One region of the Thermaerobacter sp. FW80 genome, then DNA from elsewhere that is predicted to be linked to it. Evidence: predicted binding sites of a transcription regulator. Region 1 holds the regulator's gene; the other holds the start of a gene.
The links. The regulator HrcA, encoded in region 1, represses chaperone genes, less so after heat shock. The targets are predictions, from matches to a motif close to TGTTAGCACTCNNNNNNNNNGAGTGCTAACA.
Positions count from the first base shown of each region.

Region 2: a site for HrcA is predicted at 2,495-2,525, ahead of groES (co-chaperone GroES). Genes of this name have one in related genera too.

Region 1 covers NZ_CP037895.1:635,682-642,887, forward strand. Annotated here, with positions in the region: gene dnaJ (molecular chaperone DnaJ) at 1-623, opposite strand, end outside; gene dnaK (molecular chaperone DnaK) at 694-2,634, opposite strand; gene grpE (nucleotide exchange factor GrpE) at 2,693-3,733, opposite strand; gene hrcA (heat-inducible transcriptional repressor HrcA) at 3,833-4,855, opposite strand; gene hemW (radical SAM family heme chaperone HemW) at 5,027-6,211, opposite strand; gene lepA (translation elongation factor 4) at 6,640-7,206, opposite strand, start outside.
Region 2 covers NZ_CP037895.1:1,150,573-1,157,778, reverse strand. Annotated here, with positions in the region: gene groL (chaperonin GroEL) at 385-2,004, opposite strand; gene groES (co-chaperone GroES) at 2,033-2,359, opposite strand; gene E1B22_RS04990 (molybdenum cofactor biosynthesis protein B) at 2,775-3,329, opposite strand; gene moaC (cyclic pyranopterin monophosphate synthase MoaC) at 3,428-4,153, opposite strand; gene glp (gephyrin-like molybdotransferase Glp) at 4,150-5,535, opposite strand; gene E1B22_RS04975 (acetyl-CoA C-acetyltransferase) at 5,692-6,876, opposite strand; gene E1B22_RS04970 (folylpolyglutamate synthase/dihydrofolate synthase family protein) at 7,151-7,206, opposite strand, start outside.

The DNA of each region.
Region 1 (7,206 bases):
CAGCGCGGGCACGTCTGCACGGTGACGAACTGGCCGAAGGGGGTCGCCCGCGCCGAGCGGATCTGGCCGGTGCCGCCGCACTGGGGGCAGGCCACCAGGCGCCCGCCCTCGGCGCCGGTGCCGCGGCAGGCGGCACACGGCTCCGGGCGTTCGATGCGGATCTCCCGGCGCCCGCCGCGGGCGGCCTCCTCCAGCGTCAGCTCCAGCTCCGTCTCCAGGTCCGCGCCCCGCACGGGGCCGCCGCGCCGGGACGCCCGGCCACCCCCGAAGACGGCGTCGAAGAGGTCGCCGAAGCCGAAATCGCCGAATCCCTCGAACCCCTCGAAGCCGCCGAAGGGACCAAACCCGCCGTCGGCGCCGCCGGCTCCGCCCGGGCCCCCGGCCGTCCACGGTCCGGCCCCGGCGCCTTCGGCCGTGCCGAAGCGGTCGTAGGCCGCCCGCTTCTCCGGGTCGCTCAGGACCTGGTACGCCTCGTTGATCTCCTTGAACCGGCGCTCCGCCTCGGGGTCGCCCGGGTTGGCGTCCGGGTGGTAGCGGCGGGCCAGCCGCCGATACGCCTTCTTGATCTCCTCCGGGGACGCGTCGCGCGAGACCCCCAGGATCTCGTAGTAGTCCTTCGCCACGCCGCACCTCCCCCCTCATGGCGCCGGCGGCGTCCGGCCGCGGCGACCGGCCCGGCCGGGACGGGCGGTCTCAGTCGCCGCCCGTCCCGGTGCGCTCGTCCTTGGCCCGGTACCCGGCATCGTAGACGTCGCCGGTCCCCCCGGAGGCGGAGGAACCCGCGCCCCCGGTCTCGCCCGCCGCCCCGCTCGCCGAGCCCCCGCCGGCCGCGGCCGCCTGCTGCTCGTAGATCTTGCGGCCGGCTTCGAGCAGGGCCTCGGAGAGCTCCTCGATGCGGCGCCGGATGGCCGCGGTGTCGTCGCCCCGGGCGGCCTCCTCCAGCGCCTTGATGCGCTCCTCGATGCGCTGCTTGACCCCCGCGTCCAGCTTGCCCTCGTGCTCCTTCAGGGTCTTGCGCGCCTGGTAGAGCGTGGCGTCCGCCTGGTTGCGCGCCTCGATGAGCTCCTTGCGCTTGCGGTCCTCCTCGGCGTGCTGCTCGGCCTCCTTGATCATGCGCTGGATCTCTTCCTCGGTCAGCCCGCCCTGGGACTTGATGGTGATCTTCTGCTCCCGCCCGGTGCCCAGGTCCTTGGCGCGCACGTGGACGATGCCGTTGACGTCGATGTCGAAGGTGACCTCGATCTGCGGCACCCCCCGGGGCGCCGGCGGGATCCCGTCCAGGATGAACCGGCCCAGCGTCTTGTTGTCCTTGGCCAGCGGCCGCTCGCCCTGGACGACGTGGATCTCCACCTGGGTCTGCCCGTCGGCGGCGGTGGAGAAGATCTTCGACTTGGACGTCGGGATCGCGGTGTTGCGCGGGATCATGGGCTCGACCACGCCGCCCAGGACCTCGACGCCCAGGGTCAGGGGCGTGACGTCGACCAGCACCAGGTCCTTGACCTCGCCGGCCAGCACCCCGGCCTGGATGGCGGCGCCCATGGCCACCACCTCATCGGGGTTGACCCCCTTGTGGGGCTCCTTGCCAAAGAACTCCCGGATCGCCCGCTGCACCGCGGGGATGCGGGTGGAGCCGCCCACCAGGATGATCTTGTCGATGTCCTCCGGCTTGAGCCCCGCGTCCTCCAGGGCGCGGCGGGTGGGCCCCATGGTCGCCTCCACCAGGTCGGCCGTCAGCTCCTCGAACTTCGCCCGCGTCAGCGTCATGTCCAGGTGCTTCGGGCCGCTGGCGTCGGCGGTGATGAAGGGCAGGTTGATGTTCGTGCTCAGGGTCGACGACAGCTCGATCTTCGCCTTCTCCGCCGCCTCCTTGAGCCGCTGCAAGGCCATGCGGTCCTGGCGCAGGTCGATGCCGTGCTCCTTCTTGAACTCCTCGGCCAGCCAGTCGATGATCCGCTGGTCGAAGTCGTCGCCGCCCAGGTGGTTGTTGCCGCTGGTGGCCCGGACCTCGAAGACGCCGTCCCCCAGCTCGAGGATGGAGACGTCGAAGGTGCCGCCGCCCAGGTCGAAGACCAGGATCTTCTGGTCTTCCTCCTTGTCCAGGCCGTAGGCCAGGGCGGCCGCCGTCGGCTCGTTGATGATGCGCAGCACCTCGAGGCCCGCGATGCGGCCCGCGTTCTTGGTCGCCTGGCGCTGGGCGTCGTTGAAGTAGGCGGGGACGGTGATCACCGCCTGCGTCACCGGCTCGCCCAGGTAGGCCTCGGCGTCCTGCTTGAGCTTCCGCAGGATCATGGCCGAGATCTCCTCGGGCGAGTAGAGCTTGCCGTCCACCTCCACCCGGGCGTCCCCGTTGGGTCCCTCGACCACCTTGTAGGGCACCCGGGCGGCCTCGTCCCGCACCTCGCTGAAGCGGCGCCCCATGAAGCGCTTGATCGAGAAGATGGTGCGCTCGGGGTTGGTGACGGCCTGTCGCTTGGCCACCTGGCCGACCAGCAGCTCGCCGTCCTTGGACCAACCCACCACCGAAGGGGTGAGGCGGCTGCCCTCGGCGTTGGTGATCACCGTGGGCTCGCCACCCTCCAGCACCGCCACCACGGAGTTGGTGGTGCCCAGGTCGATGCCCACCACCTTGCCCATGCCCGCTTCCCCTCCTCCGCGCATGCGTCGCCTTGCCGGTGGCCGCGGCGTTCCCCGGTCACCGGCCGCCGTCCTGCGCCGCGGCGCCCCCGGCGCCATCGGCACCGGTCTCGCCCCGGGCGGGGTCGGCCCCCGCCTGGCCGGCGGCGTCGGCCGACGGCGGCGCGGTCGCGGCCGGGGTTCCCGCGGGTGCCACCGCGACCTTGACCATGGCGGGGCGCAGGGTTCGTCCCCGGTATAGGTAGCCCCGCTGGAACACTTCTATCACCGTGCCGTCGGGACGGTCGGCGGTCTCCACGCGCGCCACCGCCTCGTGGCGGTGGGGATCGAAGGGCTGGCCCTCGGCCTCCATGGGTTCGACGCCGACCTGCCGGAGCACGTCGAGGAACTGCCGGTGGATCATGGCCACGCCCTGCACCACGGGGTGCCCGGCGTCGCCCCCCGCCGCCAGCGCCCGCTCCAGGTTGTCCAGCACGGGCAGCAGCGCCCGGACCAGCTCCGCCTCGGCGTCCTGCCGCCAGCGGCGCTGCTCTTCCATCATGCGGCGCCGGTAGTTGGTGAAGTCGGCCTGCAGCCGGCGCAGCTGGTCCAGGTACTCCTGGGCCTGGCGGCGAGCCGCCTCCGCTTCCGAGCGGGCGGCCGCGGCTTCGGCACGGGCCGCGTCGGCCGCGGCGCGGGCCTCGGCCGCCTCCCGGCGGGCCGCCTCCAGCGCCGCCAGGGCCTGGGCGAGGTCCCTGGGCGCGGCCTGGGCCTCGGCGGGTGCGGACCCGCCGGCGCTCGACCGGGCGGCCGGATCCGCCGCCTCCCCCGGCTCCGCGGCCGTGGCCGCCGCCGGACCCTCGGCCTCGTCCGCGGAGGACGCAGCCGTGGCCGCCGGAGGGCTCCCGCCCCCTTCCGCAGCGGGCGCAGCCGGCCCCTCGTCCGCCTCCTTCCGCGGGGGCGCGGAGGCCGCGCCCGGCGGGGCGGTCCGCGCCGCGGCGGTCCCTCCCTCGCCCCGGACCGCGGAGGGCTCGCCGCCGCCGGCGCCCTCCGGAGCCGATGCCGCCGTGGGGCGCGTCGCCTCCACCCGCGGTTCCCCCTCGACCCTCGACTCACCCACGATCGGGCTCCGCCTCCTTCCGGCCTCCGGCCCGCACCCGGACAAAAAAGCCCCGCCACCGGTGGCAGGGACGCGGATCCCGTCCGGCGGCGGGCCCCATCAACGCACCGTGCGTTCCATCGCCTCCGTCAGCAGCTGGGCCAACAGCTCCATCACGCTGGTGATGCGGGCGTAGTGCATGCGCTTCGGCCCGAGGACGGCGATGCGGCCCGCCGCCTCACCCCCAAGCCGGTAGGTGGCGCTGATCACGCTGCAGTCGTAGAGGTCCGGGTACGGGTTCTCGTGACCGATGGTGATCACCAGCTCGTCGCCGCCCTGCCGGCCCAGCAGGTCGCGGACCAGCTCCTGCTGCTCCACCAGGCCCAGGACGGCCTGGGCCCGCTGGACGTCCTGGAACTCGGGCTGGCGGAACAACCGCCGCGTGCCGAGGACGAACACCGGGTGGTCGTCTTCGGACGCCGGCGGCCGCAAGGCCTCCAGCGCCGCCTCGAGCAGGGCGCCGCACGCCGCCAGTTCGTCGTGCAACTCGCGCAACGCCGTGCGGCCCACCTGATCCAGGGTGAGCCCGGCCAGCCTGCGCGTCAGCACGGCGGAGATGCGCTGCAGATCCGCCTCGCTGGCGGGCTCGGGCAGCTCCACCAGCCGCTGCTGCACCAGCCCCTCGTCCGTGACCAGGACCAGCACGGCCCGCCGCTCGCTGAGCGGGAGCACCTGCAGGTGCCGGAAGGTCACCGGTTCCACCCGCGGCGACTCCACCAGGGCCAGGCAGTCCGTGGTCTCGCTGAGCACCTGGGCCGTCTGCCGCAGCAACCGGCTGACGTGGTCGACCCGCTCCGCGTACATGCGCCGCAGGCGCTCCACCAGTTCGGGCGGCGGGGTGACCGCGTCCATCAGCATGTCGACGAAGAAGCGGTAGCCCCGGTCGGAAGGGATCCGCCCGGCGGAGGTGTGGGGCTGCTCGAGGAAGCCCATCTCCTCCAGGTCCGCCATCTCGTTGCGGATGGTGGCCGGGCTCACGCCCAGACCGTACTTGCGGGCCAGGGTGCGGGATCCGACCGGCTCCGCCGTGTCGACGTAGTCCTCGACCACCGCCTTGAGGACCTGTTGCTTGCGGCGGTCCATCGGCTGATCCCCCCTCGGCCCCGGAGCCCGCCCGGCCGGTTCCGGCCGGGCACGGGGTGCCGCCGTGGCGGCCTCCGGCGACCTGCGGGTCGACGCGTCCCTCCGCTTAGCACTCGATGACAGAGAGTGCTAACGATCCTCCTTACAAGGTAGCACCGGCGCGGGATCCCGTCAACGCGTCGGCGCCGCCGCGTCGACGCCGCCCGGCCCGCCGCCCGCACCCGTCCGGATGTCATCGGTGTCGACGAAGGCGACCAGCACGCTGTTGGCCACCGGCACCGCCGCCGGGCTGAGCCGGATCCGTCCCCCCTCGCGAACCAGCCACCCCTCCTCCAGCAGCCGCCGGATCGCCCTGGGGAAGGCCTCCTCCGGGGTCAACCCGAAGCGGCGCGCGAACCGGCCCTCGTCGACCCCCTCCGCCAGCCGCAGGCCGAGGATCATGGTGTCCTCCATCGCCCGTCGCCGATCCACCCGCTCCGTGACGTCCACCGGCAGCCGGCCCTCGGCCAGGGCGGCCGCGTAGGCCATGGGGTGGAGCCGGTTGCGCCGCCGCTCGCCGCGCCAGCAGGACCAGGCCCCCGGCCCCGCCCCCAGGTAGGAGCCGTTGAGCCAGTACACCCGGTTGTGCACCGACTCCCTCCCCGGTCGGGCGTAGTTGGAGATCTCGTACCGGACGAACCCGGCCTCGCCCAGCACCTCGTACGCGCGATCGAACATGGCCCGCTCGGCGTCCTCGCCGGGCAGCTGGAGCCGGCCCGCCTCCCACTCCCGGTAGAAGGGCGTGCCGGGATGGAGCTCGAGCCCGTAGCAGGAGACGTGCTCGGGTCCCAGGTCGACCACCGCCCGCAACGACGCCTCCCACTGCTCCAGGCTCTGGCCCGGCAGGCCGAAGATCAGGTCGACGTTCACGTTGTCGAACCCGGCCCGCCGCACCCGCCGGTAGGTGGCGCAGAAGTCGGCCCAGGTGTGGTCGCGACCGATGGCCCGCAACAGCTCGTCCTGCACGGCCTGCAGGCCCAGGCTGAGGCGGTTGACGCCCCCGTCCCGCAGGACGGCCAACCGCTCCTCGTCCAGGGTGCCGGGGTTGCACTCCACGGTGACCTCGGCGTCCGGCGCGAGACGGAAGGCGCGGCGCACCGCCGCCAGCAGCCGCTCCAGTTCCGCCGGCTCCAGGATCGAGGGGGTGCCGCCGCCCACGTAGACCGAGACCAGGGGCCGCGTCAGGGCCGGGTCGGCCGCCAGCAGGGCCAACTCCCGTTCGAGGGCGCCCAGGTAGCGGACCTTGCCCGCGGGGTCGAGGAGATAGGTGTTGAAGTCGCAGTAGTGGCAGCGCTGGCGGCAGTAGGGCACGTGCACGTACAGGGCCGGCCCCGCGTCCCACGCGGGCCAGGGCGCGCCGCCCTCCGCCCGGGACTGGGCCTCCCGGCACCGTTCCCGCCCCTGCCCGGCGCCGCCATCGGGACGGACAAGGGCGCCCCGGGCCGTGGCGTCCGCGGGGCCGGCGCCGATCGAGGGCGCCGGCCCCGTCGACGCGTTCGTCCCGGAAGCCGCGGGCCCAGCGGGGGGCGAGGCCCGACGGCGGTCCGCCGGTGCCGCCGTGGGGGTCGCCGCGGCGGCCCGGCCGGTTCCTCCTGCCGGCCCGGACCCGGACGGCGCGGCCTGAGGCCCCCGGCCTGCCGGCGCTCCCGCGGCCTGGGGGGTCGGCCGTGGCGCCTGGGCGGGCACCGGGCGCGCCTCTCGCGCCTGCGCTGCACCCACGCGACCCGCTCGTGCCGGCACCGCGCTCACCGCCCCCCGCCGCGGGGCTCGTCCACCCGCAGCACGGCCATGAAGGCCTCTTGCGGGATCTCCACCCGGCCCACCTGCTTCATCCGCTTCTTGCCCTCTTTCTGCTTCTCCAGCAGCTTGCGCTTGCGGGTGACGTCGCCGCCGTAGCACTTGGCCAGCACGTTCTTCTTCAGGGCGCGGATGGTCTCGCGGGCGATGACCCGCGACCCCACCGCCGCCTGGATCGGCACGTCGAAGAGCTGGCGCGGGATCAGCTCCTTCAGCCGCTCCACCAGGGCGCGGCCGCGGGCGTAGGCCTTGTCCCGGTGGACGATGACCGACAGGGCGTCCACCGGCTCCCCCGCCACCAGGACGTCGAGGCGCACCAGGTCCGACTCGCGATAGCCCTCCAGCTGGTAGTCCAGGGTGGCGTAGCCCTTGGACCGCGACTTCAGCTGGTCGAAGAAGTCGTACATGATCTCGGCCAGGGGGAGGCGGTACTCCAGCCGCACGCGGCGCGGATCCAGGTATTCCATGGTGACGAACTCGCCGCGCCGCTCCTGGCAGAGCTCCATCAGCGCGCC
Region 2 (7,206 bases), 510 kb from region 1:
GCGTTTTGAACAGGTCCATGGGCGGGTTGGCCGCCAACCCGGGATGGCCGGAGCGGGGAGGGATTGCGGTGGCGGAAGGCCGTCAGTCCTTGACGGTGCACGTTCCCAGCGATTTGTTGGCATGAAGGAGCGGATCGTGGGCTCCGACACCGGCGTCCTCGTCGTTCCTGACGCCCGATGAACCGGAGGACGCCGCGGCAGTTCTGGAACATGCCAAGCCGCCGCCGCGGGCCGCGGGGCGATGCCCTGCGGCCCGCGGCGCCCCGGCCGGTTCGTCCGCCGCGCCAGCGAAGGGCAGTAGCCCCGCTTGAGCAAACAGGGGCGGGGTGCCCGCGCCTCCCGCGCGGGCACCCCGCCCCGGCCACGGCCCAGCGGGCGACGGACTCAGAAGTCCATGTCGCCCACGTTGCTGCCGGCCGCCTCCTTCTTCTCCTCGGGCAGGTCGGCCACCAGCGACTCGGTGGTCAGCACCATGGCGGCGATGCTGGCCGCGTTCTGCAGCGCCGACCGGGTCACCTTGGCCGGGTCGACGATGCCGCGGGCGAACATGTCGCCGTACTCGCCCGTCAGGGCATCGAAGCCCTCGTTGTCCGGCAGCTGCTTGACCCGCTCGACGACCACCGAGCCCTCCATACCCGCGTTGGCCGCGATCTGGCGCAGCGGCTCCTCCAGGGCGCGGCGGACGATCTCGATGCCCATCCGCTCGTCCTCGTTGCGGGCCTCCACCTTGTCCAGCGCCTTGATGGCGTGGACCAGCGTGGCACCGCCACCGGGGACGATGCCCTCCTCCACCGCCGCCCGCGTGGCCGAGAGGGCGTCCTCGATGCGGTACTTCTTCTCCTTCATCTCCACCTCGGTCGCGGCGCCGACCTTGATCACGGCCACGCCGCCGGCCAGCTTGGCCAGCCGCTCCTGCAGCTTCTCGCGGTCGAAGTCCGAGGTGGTCTCCTCGATCTGCCGCTTGATGACGTTGATGCGGGCCTTGATCTTCTCGGGATCGCCAGCGCCCTCGACGATGGTCGTGTTCTCCTTCTCCACGACCACCTTCTTGGCCCGGCCGAACATGTCGGGCGTGACGTTCTCCAGCTTGATGCCCAGGTCTTCGGAGATCACCTGGCCGCCGGTGAGGATGGCGATGTCCTCCAGCATCGCCTTACGCCGATCGCCGAAGCCGGGCGCCTTGACCGCGCAGGACTGCAGCGTGCCGCGGATCTTGTTGACCACCAGGGTCGCCAGCGCCTCGCCCTCGACGTCCTCGGCGATGATCAGCAGCGGCTTGCCGCGCTCCACCACCCGCTGCAGCACCGGCAGCAGGTCGTTGACGGACGAGATCTTGCGGTCGGTGATCAGGATGAAGGGCTCCTCGAGGACGGCCTCCATCGCCTCGGCGTCGGTGACGAAGTACGGCGACAGGTAGCCCCGGTCGAACTGCATGCCCTCCACGACCTCGACGGTCGTGTCCAGGGTCTTGCTCTCCTCGACCGTGATCACGCCGTCCTTGCCGACCTTCTCCATGGCGTCGGCGATCATCTTGCCGATCTCTTCGTCGTTGGCGGAGATGGAGGCCACCTGCTGGGTCGCTTCCTTGGTCTCGACGGGCTTGGCGATCCGCTTGATCTCATCGACGACGGCCGCGACCGCCTTCTCGATGCCCCGCTTGACCAGGATCGGGTTCGCGCCGGCGGCCACCACCTTCATGCCCTCGCGGACCATGGCCTGGCCCAGGACGATGGCGGTGGTGGTCCCGTCACCGGCCACGTCGTTGGTCTTGGTCGCCACCTCCGTGAGGAGCTTGGCGCCCATGTTCTCGAAGGGGTCCTTCAGCTCGATCTCGCGGGCGATGGTCACGCCGTCATTGGTGATGGTCGGCGAGCCGAACTTCTTCTCCAGGACCACGTTGCGGCCCTTGGGCCCCAGGGTGATCTTGACGGCGTTGGCGACGGTGTTCAGCCCCTTCTCCAGGCTGCGCCGCGCCTGCTCGTTGAAGACCAGCTGCTTCGGCATGCCGCCTTCCCTCCTCGGTCACGAACGCTCACTGGATGACCGCCAGGATGTCGCGCTCGCTGAGGATCAGCAGCTCCTCGTCATCCAGCTTGACCTCGGTGCCGGCGTACTTGGAGAAGATCACCCGGTCGCCTTCCTTGACCTCGAGGGGGACCTTCTGGCCGTTCTCGAGGATGCGGCCCGTGCCCACGGCCAGGACCTCACCCTGCTGCGGCTTCTCCTTGGCCGTGTCCGGCAGGATGATCCCGCCCTTGGTCCGCTCCTCCTCCTCGATCACCTTGACGACCACCCGGTCGCCGAGAGGGCGCAGCTTCACCGACACGGTCCCTCCCTTGGGCTGCGGCTGAACGCTCACCGCCGTCCACCTCCCTGGTGCGCTGAGGGTTCGGCTCCGGGGCGCCCGGCCACAGCGGTCGAATGGTGCCGTGATCGGATCTGGCAGGATCGCTGCCCGGCGGGCCCGAGCCCCCGAGCCGCGGGACTCCTGTCCTGTTAGCACTCCCCGTCGGAGAGTGCTAAGCCATCGACTATGGTAAGGCGGCCAGAAACGGTCGTCAACCCCCGAATTGGCCGCCGCTCCCATGCTTGCCGCTATTGCTTCTGCCCCGCTCGGCGCCGGATTATGCGCCGCGTGCGCCGGCACGCCGGTGCGGACGAACCGGCTCGGCGCCCCCCTCCCGACGGCGAAGGACCCCGACGCCTCGCGAGGCGCCCGTAGGTTCCCACGCGTCGGCGACGGGTGCGGCGATGGGTGCAGCGGTCGGCGGATCTCAACGGGCGTCGCGATGCCCGCCGCCGTGGAGGATGGCGACGGCGTGGTCCAGCAGCGGTGCGAGGACCTCGAGGCACTCGGCCACGCCCCGCGGGCTGCCCGGCAGGTTGACGATCAGGGTGCGCCCCCGGATGCCCGCCACCGCCCGGGAGAGGTAGGCCATCACATTGGCCGCCCCCGTCGCCGCCCGCATGCGCTCGGGAAGGCCCGGGACGACCCGCTCCACCACGTCCAGCGTCGCCTCGGGGGTGACGTCCCGGGGGCCGAGGCCCGTGCCGCCCGTAGTCAGGATCAGGTCGGGGATGGAGGCGGCACCCTGCTGCGATGCGGTCCGCTCCGACCCGTCGTCCCCGTCGCGGGCAGCCGCCGCTCCCCGCCCGTCGGCCACCGCGGCCAGCCAGCGGGCGATGGCCCGGCGGTCGTCGGGCACCACGCCGCGGGCCACCACCGCGAACCCGCGCTCTGTGGCCCATCGCGCCAGATAGTCCCCGCTCGCGTCCCGGCGCCAACCCTGGCTGACCCCGTCGCTGACGGTGAGGATCGCCACCCGCACGGCCAACGCCCCCTCCCGTTCCGACGCCGCGCCGCCCCGCGCGGCTGCGGGCCGCGACACGCGCCTCCGCGCTCCCCTGGGTCCGCCGGCGAGCCCCGTCAGCGGGACCTGCCGCCCTCCGCCCGGGTGGCTTCGGGCCGGACGGGCTCGCCCACCGCCTCCCAAGGCGGTTCGCCGGCCCGCCAATAGTCGCCGCTGCGCCCCCCCGTCTTGCGCACCAGGCGGATCCCCTCGACGACCATCCCCTTGTCCAGGGCCTTGCCCATGTCGACCAGCGTCAGGGCGGCCACCGCCACGGCCGTCAGGGCTTCCATCTCCACCCCCGTGCGCGCCGCGGTGCGCACCGTCGCCTGGATCTCCACCGCGTCCTGCGTCAGCCGGAAGTCGACGGCGACGGTGTCCAGGGGCAGCGGGTGACACAGGGGGATCAGCCGGCCGGTCTCCTTGGCCGCCAGGATCCCCGCCACCCGGGCGACGGCCCACACGTCGCCCTTGGGCACGTCGCCGGCCCGCAGGCGGGCCAGGGTGGTCGGCGCCATGCGCACCCGGCCCCGCGCCACCGCCTCCCGCACCGTCACCGCCTTCCCGCTGGTGTCGACCATCTGCGCCCGGCCTGCGGCGTCCAGGTGCGTCCACGCCGGCGCCCCGGACGGGACCGGCGCGGCCGGTTCCTCCGCCGGAGAGGGTACGACCCGCCGGCCACCGGCGTCCTCGCCCCGCGCCTCCGGTGCGGCGGGCGCCGGCTCCCCTCCGGCGGACGCCCCCGCCGGGCGGTCCCCCTCCGGTCCCCCGGCCCGGTCGGAGGGACGGGCTCGCTGCCTCACCAGGGGATCACCTCCACCTCGGCGCCGGCCGGCAGCTCGTCGATGGCCATGGGCAGGTGCACCAGCCCCTGGGCCCCGGTCAGGGCGGTGATCAACCCGGACTTGCGCGGTTGCGGCCGCGCGGCATACTCCCCACCGCGCCAGAGCAGGGCGACGGGGACGTACTCCTCGCGGCCGGCCGGGCGCCGCAGGGCGGTCTCCAGGCGGGCGCGGATCCGTGGGCCGGGTCCCGCCGGCGGCTCGAGGCCGAGCCAGCGGAACACCACCGGCCGCACCAGCAAGCGATAGACCACCAGGGCGGACACGGGGTTGCCCGGCAAGCCGAAGACGGGCTTGCGCCCCGCCATGGCGAACAGCGTCGGCTTGCCCGGCTTCAGGGCGACGCCGTGGAGGATCACGCCAGGCGGCTCCAGCTCCGCCGCCAACTGGGCCGTGAGGTCGCGCTCGCCCACCGAGCTGCCGCCGGAGATCAGCACCAGGTCCGCTTGCTGGAGGGCGCGCCGCAGCGCCTCCCGGAAGGCAGCCGGCTCGTCGGGCACGTAGACGGGTTCCAGGGGCTGGGCGCCGTCCTGCCGCAGGGCAGCCGCCAGCGCCACCCCGTTGATGTCGCGGATCTGGCCGGGCGCCGGCGTCCGCTCCGGGGGCACGATCTCATCGCCGGTGAGCAGCAGCGCCACCCGCGGCGGGCGGGTGACCGGCACCCGCGTGACGCCGGCCCCCGCCAGGGCCCCCAGCTCGGCCGGACCGAGCCGGCGCCCCGGCGTCAACAGCGCCAGGCCGGCGGCGGCGTCTTCGCCCCGGGCGATGACGTTGTCGCCCGGGCCCGCGAACCGGTGCACCAGCAGCCACGACCCCTCGCGGGTGGTGTGCTCGAACATCACGACGCAGTCGGCGCCGGGCGGCAGCATGCCCCCGGTGGGGACGGCCACCGCCTGGCCGGGTTCGACCCGCACGGCGGCGGCCCGGCCCACCAGGACCCGGCACACCACCTGCAGGCGGGCCGGCCGCCCGGGCGCGATCCCCCGCAGGTCCTGGCTGCGCACGGCGTAGCCGTCCACCGTGGCGCGGTGGAAGGCGGGGACGTCCTCGGGCGCGTACACCGGCTTGGCCAGGACGCGGCCGAGGGCCGCGGCCAGCGGCAGCTCCTCCACCGCCAGCGGCGGCTGGCCGGCGGCGGCCAGGATCCGCCGGCGCGCCTCGGCGACGGTGGGCAGGCCCTCCGCCGGGAAGGGCTCCCGGAAGCCGGGCGCCTCCGCCTTGGCCGGGTGCCGCGGTGGCGGCCCCGGTTCCCCGGGCTGCGGGTTCGGTGCACCCGATGCGGCCGAGCCCTCCGGCGGGCCCGATGCGGCGCAGCCCTCCGGCGGGGTGGATCCGTTGGACACGGGAGCCGATCCCCCTTCCCACGCATCCGCCGGCCGGGGCCGGTTCGACCCGCGGCGTCGTCCTCCTGACGCCGCCGCTCCCGGGCCGACCGATCCGGTGGCCCGGCGTGGCGCCATCCGCCGGGCGGCTCCCCGCCACCGGCCCCCCGGCCGGCGTCACGGATCGACGCGGATCAGCGTCGCCTCGCCCTGGCCGCCGCCGCTGCAGATGGTGGCGATGCCGTAGCCGCCCCCGCGGCGGCGCAGCTCGTAGGCCAGGGTGAGCAGGATGCGGGCGCCGCTGGCGCCGATGGGGTGGCCCAGGGCGACGGCGCCCCCGTTGACGTTGACCCTCTCGGGGTCCCAGCCGCCGAGCTTCATGGTGGTCAGGGCGACGGCGGCGAAGGCCTCGTTGACCTCGAAGAGGGCGATGTCGTCCCAGCGGAGGCCGGCCTTCGCGAGGGTGCGCTCGGCGGCGTAGTACGGCACGGTGTGCAGGTACGGCGGATCCAGGGACGCCTGGCCCTGGCTGACGATGGTGGCCAGGGGCTTGACGCCCAGGGCGCGGGCCCGCTCCCGCTCCATGAGGACCAGGGCGGCGGCCCCGTCGTTGATGCCGGGGGCGTTGCCCGCCGTCACCGTGCCGTCCTCCTCGAAGACCGGCGGCAGGGCGGCCAGCTTCTCGTAGCTGGTGTCGCGGCGCGGCGCCTCGTCCACCGCCACGCGGACCGCCTCGCCCTTGCGGGCCGGGACCTCGACGGGCACGATCTCCTCCGCCAGCCGGCCGGCGTCGATGGCCGCGATGGCCCGCTGGTGGCTGCGCAGCGCCCACCGATCCTGTTCCTCGCGGGTGATGCCGTACTCGGCGGCGACGCGGCTGCCGTAGACGCCCATGTGGCAGCCGCCGAAGGCGCAGAGCAACCCGTCGGTCAAGAGGGCGTCCTCCATCTGCAGGTGGCCCATGCGCCCGCCCCAGCGCGCCTGGCGCACCAGGTAGGGCGCCTGGCTCATGCTCTCCATGCCGCCGGCCACCACCACCGTCGCGTCGCCCGCCCGGATCAGGGCGTCGCCCAGGTTCACCGCCCGCAGGGCGGAGGCGCAGACCTTGTTGATGGTGTCCGCGGGCACGGTGACCGGCAGCCCGGCCTTGACCGCCGCCTGCCGCGCGGGGATCTGGCCCGCCCCCGCCTGCAGGACCATGCCCATCAGCACGTAGTCCACCTGCTCGGCGGCCACGCCCGCCCGCTCAAGGGCCGCCCGGATGGCCACGGCCCCCAGCTCGACGGCGGGCACGTCCTTGAGGGCGCCCCCGAACTTGCCGAAGGGGGTCCGCGCCCCGTCGACGATCACCGTCTCGCGCACACACCTCACCCCCGCACGGGCCGCCCCACCGAGGCCGGGCTGGACGAACCGGCCCCGCGCGCCGCCGGCGGGGCCGCGCCCTCCCCCGCAGGCCGCGGCCCTGCACACCCCGCGCCTGCGCGGGACGGACGCCGGCGCCGGCCGCAGGACTCGGGCCCCGGCGCCGCCCGTCCCGGTCACGCCGGCGCGCCGCCTGGGCCGGGCCACCGGACGAAGCGGGCGGCCTCCACCCCACTTCGCCGCCGCCGCGCGCCTTCCCTGTGCAGGGGGTGGCTCAGGCGCCGGGGGTTCCTGCGGGCGCCAGCACGTGGGCCCGCACGGCGCCCACCA